DNA from 2 places in the Rhizobium sp. Leaf341 genome. Region 1 is predicted to be linked to the other one. Evidence: riboswitches for the same ligand, from Rfam matches in the RefSeq annotation. Region 1 holds a riboswitch; the other holds the start of a gene.
The links. A riboswitch is a leader RNA that binds a small molecule or an ion and turns the genes downstream of it on or off. The one in region 1 is predicted to bind thiamine pyrophosphate.
Positions count from the first base shown of each region.

Region 1 (5,454 bases):
CCTCCCGGATGGACGTCGCCCGCTCGACCATGACGCGCGTCGATGCCGTTTTGTCGCGATACTGGATCAGGGTTGCGCCATTCCGGGCGGCGGCCCGTGCCAGGTCCGGCAGAGGCGCGATGTCGGCGAGCGATGCATCGACGATCGCGTTGAGGCGATTATCGACGCCCGATGAGGTCATGCTGGTCATGGTGGATCCTTGCAAGAGGAAGAATGTCGGCCTCGCCGACGGCGGCGAGCGCGTCGAGAAACAGCGGCGCGAAGGTGCCGGGCCCCTGTGCCCTCGACGCCGCCAGTTCGGCCGCGACGCCGGTAACCGCGAGAGCGGAACCGGCCGCCGCCAGCGCATCGGGCTCGGCGGCGAGAAAGGCTGCGATGACGCCGCCCGAGAGGCATCCGGTGCCGGTGACCTGCGCCATGAAGGGATGCCCGTTGGCGATCTCCACGCAGGAATGGCCGACCTGCAGCCGATCGACCGGACCGGTCACGATCCGCAGGATGCCGGGCGTCTCGCCGATCAACGCCATCTCGGCGCGGTTGCCGCGCACGACGGTCGGGCGAAGCGCGATCAGCTCCTGTGCGAAAGCGAGCCGGGACGGCGAGTAATCGCAATGGACGGGATCGACGATCCAGGGTTTACCTTGTGCCCGCGCCACCGCGACGCCGAGCCGGATCGCCGCACGCCGTTCCGCGTCGAGCGTGCCGAGATTGACGGTCAGCGCATCCGCACGGGCGACGAAGCTCTCGACCTCTTCGAGCGACCCGGTCATCGAGGGCAGGCCACCGATGACCGTAATGCCGTCGGCCGTGAACTTCTGAACCACGGTGTTCATGAGACAGTGGACGCGCGGACGCGCCTGCCGCACCCGCGCCAGGATATCCGCAGCGATCTGTGCACTAAGGCCGGTCATTTCAGCTCCACGGCAATTTCGGCGACATCCGGCGCTTTCGCGATCAAGCCCTCATCCTTCATGAAGGCGCCGAAGCGGGCATAGCGGCCCGTGTCGAGCGCCGCGGGACGCTTGGCGAACCGTGGCAGCGTGTCGAAAAAGGCGGTGCGGTTCAGCTCGTCGTCGAGGTTCGGATAGGCTTTGGCAAACACGGCCCAGGCCTCGTCCGGATGGTTGGTGAGAAAGATGGAGGCCTCCTCGACGGCTGCGAGGAAGCGCGGCAGCCGATCGTCCGAAAGGAGATCCCGATGCGTGACGAAGACGAGTTCGTCATAGGTCGGGATGCCGTGCTCCTCGAGGAAGAAGGCGCGTCCCGGATGACCCTCGAGCTTCATCTGGGTCAGCTCGAAATTGCGATATCCGCCGATCGTGGCATCGACGGCCCCGGAAATGAGCGACGGCGACAAGGAGAAGTTGACGTTGACGAGGTCGACATCGTCCTTTCCGAGCCCTGCAGACGCCAGCATGCGCTGAAGCAGCACGTCCTCGAAACCCGAAACCGAGTAGCCGACCTTGCGCCCCTTCAGATCCTTCAGGCTCTTGATCGGCCCGTCGGCGAGAACCGTCACCGTGTTCAAGGGTGTTTCGACCAGGGTCCCGAACCGCACGATCGGCAGGCCTGCTTCATGGTCGCGGTAGAGATTGGGCTGGTAGTGGATGCCGATATCCGCCTGCTTGGCCGCGACCAGCCGCGGCACGACCGACGGGTCGGCGGGCGGCACGAGCTCGACATCGAGCCCGGCCTTGGCAAACAGCCCCTTTTCCTGCGCGATCACCAGGGGTGCGTGGTCAGGATTGACGAACCATTCGAGCAGCACGGTCAATTTGTCGGCGGCTTGAGCGGAGGTGGTCAGAAGACCGGTCATGGCGAGCATCGTCGCGACGAGAAGGCGGATCATCAAGATCTCCAGGATGAGACGGTTTCAAAGGATTTGGGGGCCCGCCGCGGGCGGTCGCTCTCGCGCGCCCAGGGCGCAAGGCGAGACGTGAGGATATCGACCAGCAGGCGCAGGATGAGGGTTATGACGGCCAGCACCGCCATGGCGGCAAAGACGGTCGCGGTCTGCATGCGGGCATTGGCCTGCACCATGACAAAGCCGAGGCCGGCCGACGCCCCGACCCACTCGCCGACCACGGCCCCGAGCGGCGCCAGCGGCGCGGCGACCCGCAGGCCGGAGACAAGGCTTGGAAGCGCGAGCGGTGCGCGCACCGACACCAGCGCCTGCCAGTGCGTGGCCTGCGTCAGCGACACCGCGTCCACGATGTCCCGCTCCGTCCGGTTCAACCCGTCCGCAAAGGCGGAGGCGACGGGGAAGAAGATGATCAGCACCGTCATCGCGACCTTGGACGCCATGCCGAAGCCGAGCCAGACGACGAGGATCGGTGCGAGCACGAAAACCGGCAGCGCCTGGAGAACGAGAATCGTCGGCCAGACGAACGGTCCGAGGCGCGGATGCGCCGCAAGCACGAACGCCGTTCCCGCGCCGAGGGCCGCACCGGCCACGAGCCCGATCAGGATTTCCGAAAGGGTCACGAGGCTCTGCGCCATCAGGAAGGCGGGCTGGTCGCGAAACACCGCGACAACGGCCAGCGGCGACGGCAGCAGATAGGCCGGCGGCGAGAACGCGGCCGTGCCTGCCTGCCACAGCAGCACCAACACACCGAGCCCCAGGGCCGCATGCAGGGCGCGCACGGCTAGCCGTTCACCTGATGCGGCGGGAAAAGCGGACAAACGGGCGGCAGCATGAGCGATCTCCACATCGGCGACGGAGATCCAGGCGAGCGGAGAAGAGAGAAAGGGCCGTGGGCGGACACCTGTTTTCCGTTCCTACGCCGGTATGACCCGGATCAGGTTCATAACGGTTCGGCTTTCGCCATCTCAGCCCCTTGAAGGACACCCGTCGGAATGCCGCTAACCTATGAAAACAATGGGGTTTTTGTCAACACCCTTGTGCTGCGGAGCTGTACGCACTCGCCCATCAGTCTGAAACTGCTCATTTTAGTGCTCATTTTGCTCCCGCCCAAACACGCCGTTTAAAGCCTAAAGACAGGAAGTTGCAGTAATTCGAAATGATTTTGTATAACAACAGAATTTAAAATCATTTTTTAAATTCATTTTCCCAAAAAAATGCTAAATCCCTCACCGTAATCGGTAATTTTCTGCTGCTTTCGCTTCGCTTCTTCCTCAAGACGATGCATTCCGTCTCGATTCTCTGCTATGATGCTATGATGCTATGATGCTATGATGCTATGATGCTATGATGCCTTTCTATAGGTTTTGATCGCTTGATAGAGACCTCTAATGTAATGTTAAACTTCAGGGTCGATTGCCATTGATCAGTATCACAGAGACAAAGTAGGTGAGATCAGAGCCGCTTCTTACGCTCTTCGACTTCAACGCCAATGGATCGTCCGATAAGCCAGCCGATTAAAGCGAAGACGATGAGCGCCACGCCTCTACCTGATATCGCCCCGCCACTTGATGTAATCCCAAATCCGGGAATGAACAGGGCGATGAAGATGCCGATGACCATGCCCGTAGAGGCGCATCGGCGACGGGTCGATGACCAAGCAAGACGAGCGACGATTTCATTCATGCGGACAACCTCACGTTTGCTGCATGATGACCGGAGCGCTTGTGCAGGTAAAGCAATTGCGGATGCTGCAATTTTTTTCCGGCTAATGGCGGCTACAGCAGGAAAAAGATTTCCTATATGAGTCAACAGTTGCGGGATTGTCGTGGGCGCATTGGTTTTGATTGCCATTAATTGCCACATATTGACATTATGGCATTTCCAGCATACATATTTCCGCGTCTGCACAGATCGACTGAGGTTTCTCGCGTAGAGACTGATAGTGCGGATGTCGTCGGTTAATTCCGGTCACTTGCTTATGGCTGTGGGCTCTTAGGAGTTTGACTTAGTCGAGGATACCATATGGGGGGCGGCACAAACCGTCCCCCGCCTTTTTTAGCGGTATCGGATATTTTTCTTCGTGTGATGTGCCAGTCTTCCAAACGGCATTGATGTCACAACCCCTACTCTCTCATCCTTCACATAGGCACTTTCGATATGTGCGTCGAGATAATGGGATGGGCCGTCTATCGGCTGAACGTCCGAGTTTTTCAGGCTGAAGAAGACGCAATACCGCTGCGATGATCCGTTACGAATGAATAGCTGGAAAACGTGCTGGTTTCCTTTGGTAGTTGTACTTACCCTTGTCGTGGGCTTTGACATCACTGAGTTGATGATCTCGACAAGCCTTGGCGTTTCGATGTACCGCTCAGGGCAGAACACCCGGGTGTGATGCGGATCATACACGAGCACATCATCAGGACCTGCTTCATCAGGATCAACCTGTCGAGAGTAACAATGCGGGCTGTAGCGCACCCATACCTTAAACTGGAAGGGCGGATAATCAGGCTCGGTCCACGAAAAGTCATAAGACCGTTGGTCCAAATGCGATAAATCGTTGATGGTATTCCGGTAGAAAATGGTTTCGTGCGGCATAATTAGATGTCTCTAAAGTGGCGAAACCTCTATGCCACACAATCAGGGGCCTGACATTCTCTGATATTGGGAAGTACAGTGTGCTCGCGGCAAAAACCCGTGGGTGATGACGTTTCCCGAAACCCCGCAAGCCTGCCTTGCAAGCCCGCAGGCGCGCTTCAGCCCGGACGCGGCCAGTGCCGGATGCCGCCGGTCATCGTTTCCAACAGCTTCGACAGTTGCAGCACCTTGAGATCGGCGAAACGGGGGCCTACGATCTGCAGGCCGATCGGCAGGCCGGAGATGGAGAATCCCGCATTGATCGACGCCGCCGGCTGTTCCGACATGTTCCATGGGACGGTGAAGGCAATGTGCTCGAACGGCCGCTCCGGATCATTGGTCGGCGAGGCCCATTCGGCCGGATAGGAAACGATCGGATTGGTGGGCGAGATGACCGCATCCACGGTCGAAAAAAGACGGGCAGCGGCCCTGCGCATTTCCATCGTCTGCCCGAATCCTGCGACAGCGTCGACGCCGGTGACCGCGGCGCCCTTCTCTGCCCAGGCATAGATGTAGGGCAGGATCGCCGCCCGGCGTTCGGATGGGAGATCCCCGATATCGCCCCAGAACTTCGCTCGCCAGAAATGGTCGAGACCATCCAGCATCGCCCGCGTCAGGATTGGCCCGACGTCGAAGATCTCGGCCCCTGCCGCCTCGAAGTGCCGGGCCCCAGTCAGAACAGCGGCCTTGACCTCCGGCTCGGCTTCAAGACCGCAGCCGGCATCCAGCATCACGCCGATCCGCATGCCCCTGATGTCGATGTCGAGGTCCATCCAGTCGATGGTGTCCGGCGGCAGGCTTGTGGCATCCCGCTGGTCCGGCCGCGAGAGCGTGGCCATGGCAAAGGCGGCGTCTTCCACCGTGCGCGTCATCGGTCCGGCGCAACGGCCAACATAATAGGGGTCGATCGGGATACGGCCGTTGCTGGGCTTGAAACCGAAGAGCCCCGTCCAGCC
Region 1 covers NZ_LMPE01000015.1:884,494-889,947, forward strand. Annotated here, with positions in the region: gene thiE (thiamine phosphate synthase) at 1-190, opposite strand, end outside; gene ASG03_RS18800 (hydroxyethylthiazole kinase) at 159-911, opposite strand; gene ASG03_RS18805 (ABC transporter substrate-binding protein) at 908-1,849, opposite strand; gene ASG03_RS18810 (ABC transporter permease) at 1,849-2,643, opposite strand; TPP riboswitch at 2,759-2,862, opposite strand; gene ASG03_RS21590 (hypothetical protein) at 3,317-3,715, opposite strand; gene ASG03_RS21595 (hypothetical protein) at 3,920-4,459, opposite strand; gene ASG03_RS18815 (amidase) at 4,618-5,454, opposite strand, start outside.

Region 2 (5,454 bases), on a different contig from region 1:
ACAGCCCCATGGCCTTGACCGCGCCGGACGCACTGCGCGCCGGCGGCACGGGTGAAGCCCCCTCGGGCGTAGCGGCTCCCGATCCGCCCGGTCGCCCCTCGCCGGCAGCCTCGGCCGATTTCCGCTCGGGGGCCATGCCCGCAGACGTGCCGGACGACAGGCCCTTAGACATCCGGCCGTCGGTTGCGGCCGGGCCCGCCTCCCCCTTCGCCGCGTCTCCCGTCTGTGCGTCCCTCTTCTGCGCGTCTGCCTTCTGCGCCTCGGTCATGCGAGACGCATCGGCGGGGCTCAGACCGCCGCCAAACAATGCCTTCAGTTCGCTCTTGCGGTTCGCCGCCATTCGTCCCGTCCTTTCCAAGCCCCGACCCTGCGTCTCGCCCGCCATGGAGGCGCGCCGCAAGGGTCCGATCGCAGTTCCCGCCGCCATCAGCGGTTCCACACCGCATGCACCAGCGCCCCGATCTCGCTGTTGACGGCATTCATCGATTCCACCGCGCGGTCGTAGGTCGCCCGGGTGAAGTTTTCGCGCCCGACCTCGTAGAGCGTCTGTTTCGTCAGGCCCGCATCCGACACCGCGGTGGACTTCACCATCGGCGCCGTCAGCACGCGTTCGCCGAACAGGGACCGCATGAAGCCGACGATCTGGGCTTGCGGCCCGTCGTTCGGCTCGAAGCGGGTGACGAGATAGCGCAGGAAGTCGAAGTTGAGCGTGCCTCCGGCGTCGCGCACCACCGACAGAAGATCCGCCGTCATGAACAGGAACTGGTTCATCGAGGCGATGTCCAGCATCTGCGGATGCACGGTCACGATGACGGAGGTGGAGGCACAGAGCGCCGACAGGGTGAGATAGCCGAGCTGGGGCGGGCAATCGATAACGACAACGTCGTAATCCGCCTCCACCGTGCCGAGCACCGCCTGGATGCGGGCAAAGAACAGGGGGCCGCTGTCGACGCCCCCTTCCCGGCCCGATTGCCGATCCGCCAGCGCCTGCGGCGTCACATGCTCGAACTCCTGCAGCTCGATATTGCCGGGCACGAGATCGAGCCCAGGAAAATAGGTCTGGCGGATGACGTCGGACAAGGGCCGCTGTTCCGCATCATAGCGGATTGCGCCGTAGAGCGTATCGTTGCCGGTCAGGTCCAGCTCGGGCTGGTAGCCGAACAGCGCCGAAAGCGACGCCTGCGGATCGAGGTCGATCGCCAGCACCCGGTGGCCGGTGAGCGCCAGATATTGCGCCAGATGCACGGCGGAGGTCGTCTTTCCCGAACCGCCCTTGAAGTTGGTGACCGAGATGACCTGGAGCCGTTCGCCGGCGTCGGCATCCCGCCGCGGCAGATAGCCGCGCGCCTTGGCGACATGCCCCTTGGCCATGGCCTGGTCCGACAGATGCACGCGCAGCGCATTGATGTCGGCCAGCGAATAGAACCGACGGCCGCCGACCCCCGTCTCGGGCTGCGGCCCCTCCCCGGCGAGCGACAGCTGGCGCAGATAGCCGTCGGACACGCCGATCAGCTTGGCCGCCTCGCCGGAGGAAAACGGCCGCAGCGTCTTTGTCGACGTCGGCGGAAACAGCCGCTCGCGCATCGCCTTCAGCTGCTCCGACAGCGCGCTCGCGTCCGCGGCGATCGTCAGATCCGCCGAGGGCGCCGGCGCCTCGTCTTTCGGGCCGGTGCGTGTCGTGGGGGCCGGTTGGGCCATGGTGTCTCGTTCCTTGCTGTCTGCCGGCTTGCGCAGGAGGCGCGACCGACGGATGATGCGTATCGGGCTCAGGGGTGGACGCGCCGCCGCCCTGCCAGCGATTCTCGACCTTCAGGGTATACGTTGCGCCGCCCTATATACAGAGGAGGCAGTCCGTTACGCCGGCGGCCTTGATATTCGCCATCTGGCGTTAGAAGCTGAGGCCGCATGCGAGTCGCGTCAAGCGATTTCTGCGCCAGCCATTTTTGCAAGCCCCTCCTGTCCACAGCACCGTTCCTTGCCTGTCTGCTTCCTGTGCTGCGAGGGTAAAGCGCCACCGCACGCCGTGGAGAAAAAGCGTCGTCGCGTGTTGATCTGCATGGCATTTCTGGCATTCGCATCCCCGCAAACCGGACGGACTTTTGCGAGAGCGGGAAGTTGACAGCTGTCAACTTTGAACGACATCCCGCATTCCCGGGGACAAAGTTGACAGCTGTCAACTCGCTATCGCCGCGTCACGCCCGCCGCCGCTGACCCCGGCCGGCACCCCATTGCCCCACGGCATAGCCGCGCGCCCGTTTCTGCCGCAGAAGATCCATCATCGCGCAGACAGCTGCCTGCTCGTCCGGGAAGACATCCAACCGCGAGCGACCCACCGCACCGATCCGTCCCCATCGCCGCACAAGCACGACGTCGCCGAACAAGGAAGGCTCCAGCGACAGGGCGTAGAAGCGTGCCATGTTGCGTGCGGGATCGCAGCGCTCGAGATGCAGGTGGTAGCGGGACAGCGTCATGCCCGCATGCTCGCGCGCAGGGAGGCCAAGGTCCAACGAGACTTATGAATCGATCCGCCCTGTTTGATTCACGGTCGTGATCGAACGCGCTGCCCCCGCCCGTCTGGCGCTGCGGGGACGCCCTTGACGCCACGCGGGCTCCATGCAAGGTTGCGCATATTCACCAGGGGGGTCCCGGCAAGGGGCTGAGATACTGCTAGCGCGCGCAGGGACCCGTTGAACCTGATCCAGTTCATACTGGCGGAGGGACGGTGCGATGCAGGCAGACGTTCGGGCGTTCTCGTCCGGCACCGGCTGTGCGCCCCTTCCCCTTGCCGTTCCGGACCGGGTCTCCAACCCTTGGAGCGCCTCGCCATGACCTCTGTCGACCGATCCTGCCTTCCCCACGTTACCACCGGCCCGCTGCCCGCCTCGACAAAGGTGTTCACGCCGGGAACGCTCTACCCGGATCTCCGCGTGCCGATGCGCGCGGTATCGCTGCACGTCGATGCCGACGAGCCGCCCGTCACGCTCTACGATCCCTCCGGGCCCTATACGGATCCCGCCCAGAGCATCTCGATCGCGCGCGGCCTACCGCGTTTGCGCGACGCCTGGGTACGCGCCCGGAACGATGTCGTCGCCTATGACGGCCGGGCCGTGACGGCTGCCGACAACGGCTTTGCCGCCGGCGATCGTCTGACGCCGGCCTTTCCGACGCCCGTTGCTCCCTTGAAGGCATCGGGCAGGCGGGCGGTCACGCAGTTGGCCTATGCGCGTGCCGGCATCATCACGGCGGAGATGGAATACGTCGCCATTCGCGAAAACCTCGGCCGGCAGATGCAGCGGGAAGGGGGAGGCGAGGGTGCAGCCCGAAATAGCACGGGGCGGGATGGCGAAAGTTTCGGCGCCGCCATACCGGACCTTGTCACACCGGAATTCGTGTGCGCGGAAATCGCGGCGGGCCGGGCGATCATTCCCGCCAACATCAATCATGCCGAGCTCGAGCCGATGATCATCGGCCGGAATTTCCTCGTGAAGATCAACGCCAATATCGGCAATTCCGCCGTCACCTCGTCCATGGAGGAAGAGGTGGACAAGATGGTCTGGGCGATCCGCTGGGGCGCCGATACGGTCATGGACCTGTCGACCGGGCGCAATATTCACAACATCCGCGACTGGATCCTCCGCAATGCGCCAGTGCCCATCGGCACCGTGCCGCTCTACCAGGCGCTCGAGAAGGTCAACGGCGTCGCCGAGGACCTAACCTGGGAGGTCTATCGCGACACCTTGATCGAGCAGGCGGAGCAGGGGGTGGATTACGTCACCATCCATGCCGGCGTTCGGCGCGCCTATATTCCGCTGACGGCCAACCGGGTGACGGGCATCGTCTCGCGCGGCGGATCCATCATGGCGAAGTGGTGCCTGCATCATCGCCGCGAGAATTTCCTCTACACGCATTTTGCGGAGATCTGCGAGATCGCCCGGGCATACGACATGTCCTTTTCGCTGGGGGACGGGCTGCGACCGGGCTCGATTGCGGATGCAAACGATGCGGCGCAGTTTGCCGAACTGGAAACGCTCGGGGACCTCACGCGCATCGCCTGGGATCGCGATTGCCAGGTGATGATCGAAGGGCCGGGCCATGTGCCGATGCACAAGATCAAGGCCAATATGGACAAACAGCTCGCGGTGTGTGGCGAGGCGCCGTTCTACACCCTTGGCCCGCTGACGACCGATATCGCGCCCGGCTACGATCACATCACCTCCGGCATCGGCGCGGCAATGATCGGATGGTTCGGCACGGCCATGCTGTGCTACGTCACGCCGAAGGAACATCTCGGCCTGCCCGACCGCAAGGATGTCAAGACCGGCGTGATCACCTACAAGATCGCCGCCCATGCCGCCGATCTCGCCAAGGGGCATCCCGCGGCCCGGCTGCGCGACGATGCCCTGTCGCGGGCCCGCTTCGCATTCCGCTGGGAAGACCAGTTCAACCTCTCCCTCGACCCCGACACGGCGCGCGCCTTTCATGACGAGACCCTGCCGAAGGACGTCCACAAGTCCACCCCGTTCTGTTCGATGTGCGGACCCAAATTCTGTTCCATGCGCATCTCCCACGACATCCGCGCCGAGGCGCTGAGCGTCGGGTCTGCCGTCCCGGCGGCCGGCGGCGGGGAAGAGGGAAGGGGCGAGGGGGCCTGAGCGGATCGGCCCACACGCCGTCGACCGCGACGACGCTTGCCCGACGGTCTCCTCCGGCCGGGCGTGCGAGGCGGTTGGCCCCGGCGCGTCAAATCTGGCGCGTTACCTCTGGTGCGTTACCTGGCCGGCATGGATGGAGACGTCGGGGCGGCTGCGTCAGGTCGTTCGAAGTGCTGGAATATGAGCAGATCCGCATAGATTTTCGGGTTGATTTTTCGATTGCGTCGTGAACAGTATGGAAAAACACGGATCGGTTCACAACGGCGGACGGGTCCCGGCCGCATCACGGAGACACGGCATGAAACCCTCTCTCGTCCTCTCCACCGTCCTGTCGCTTCTCCTACCGCATGCTGCCCATGCAGGAGATTGTGCGGAACGGATCGCCACGATCACGCCGGGCAAGCTGACGGTCGCCGCCTACGACTATCCGCCCTTCACCTTCGCATCGCCGGACGGGACGATCACGGGGATCGACCCGCAGATCGTCACGCGGTTTGCCACCGACCATTGCCTCGACGTCGTCACGCAGGTGATGGATCCGGCCGCGACGATCCAGTCGGTGATCTCCGGCAAAGCGGACGTCGCGATCGGGAGCTGGAACCGCACGGAAAAGCGCCGGCAGGTGCTGGACCAATCCGCGCCGCTCTATATCGACCACATGGGGATCTACTCGAAGGCGGGCGACACGACCATCGCGGCGACCCTCGGCAAGAGGGCAGGGACCGTCACCGGGTTCTTCTGGGTCAGCGACCTGCAAAAGCTGTTCGGTTCGAACCTCAAGCTCTATCCGACCCCGGTGGCC
Region 2 covers NZ_LMPE01000014.1:2,212-7,665, reverse strand. Annotated here, with positions in the region: gene repB (plasmid partitioning protein RepB) at 1-136, opposite strand, end outside; gene repA (plasmid partitioning protein RepA) at 427-1,698, opposite strand; gene ASG03_RS14325 (WGR domain-containing protein) at 2,193-2,471, opposite strand; TPP riboswitch at 2,627-2,738, shown strand; gene thiC (phosphomethylpyrimidine synthase ThiC) at 2,826-4,652, shown strand; gene ASG03_RS14315 (substrate-binding periplasmic protein) at 4,951-5,454, shown strand, end outside.
Region 2: another riboswitch for thiamine pyrophosphate. It lies ahead of thiC (phosphomethylpyrimidine synthase ThiC); the one in region 1 lies ahead of ASG03_RS18810 (ABC transporter permease).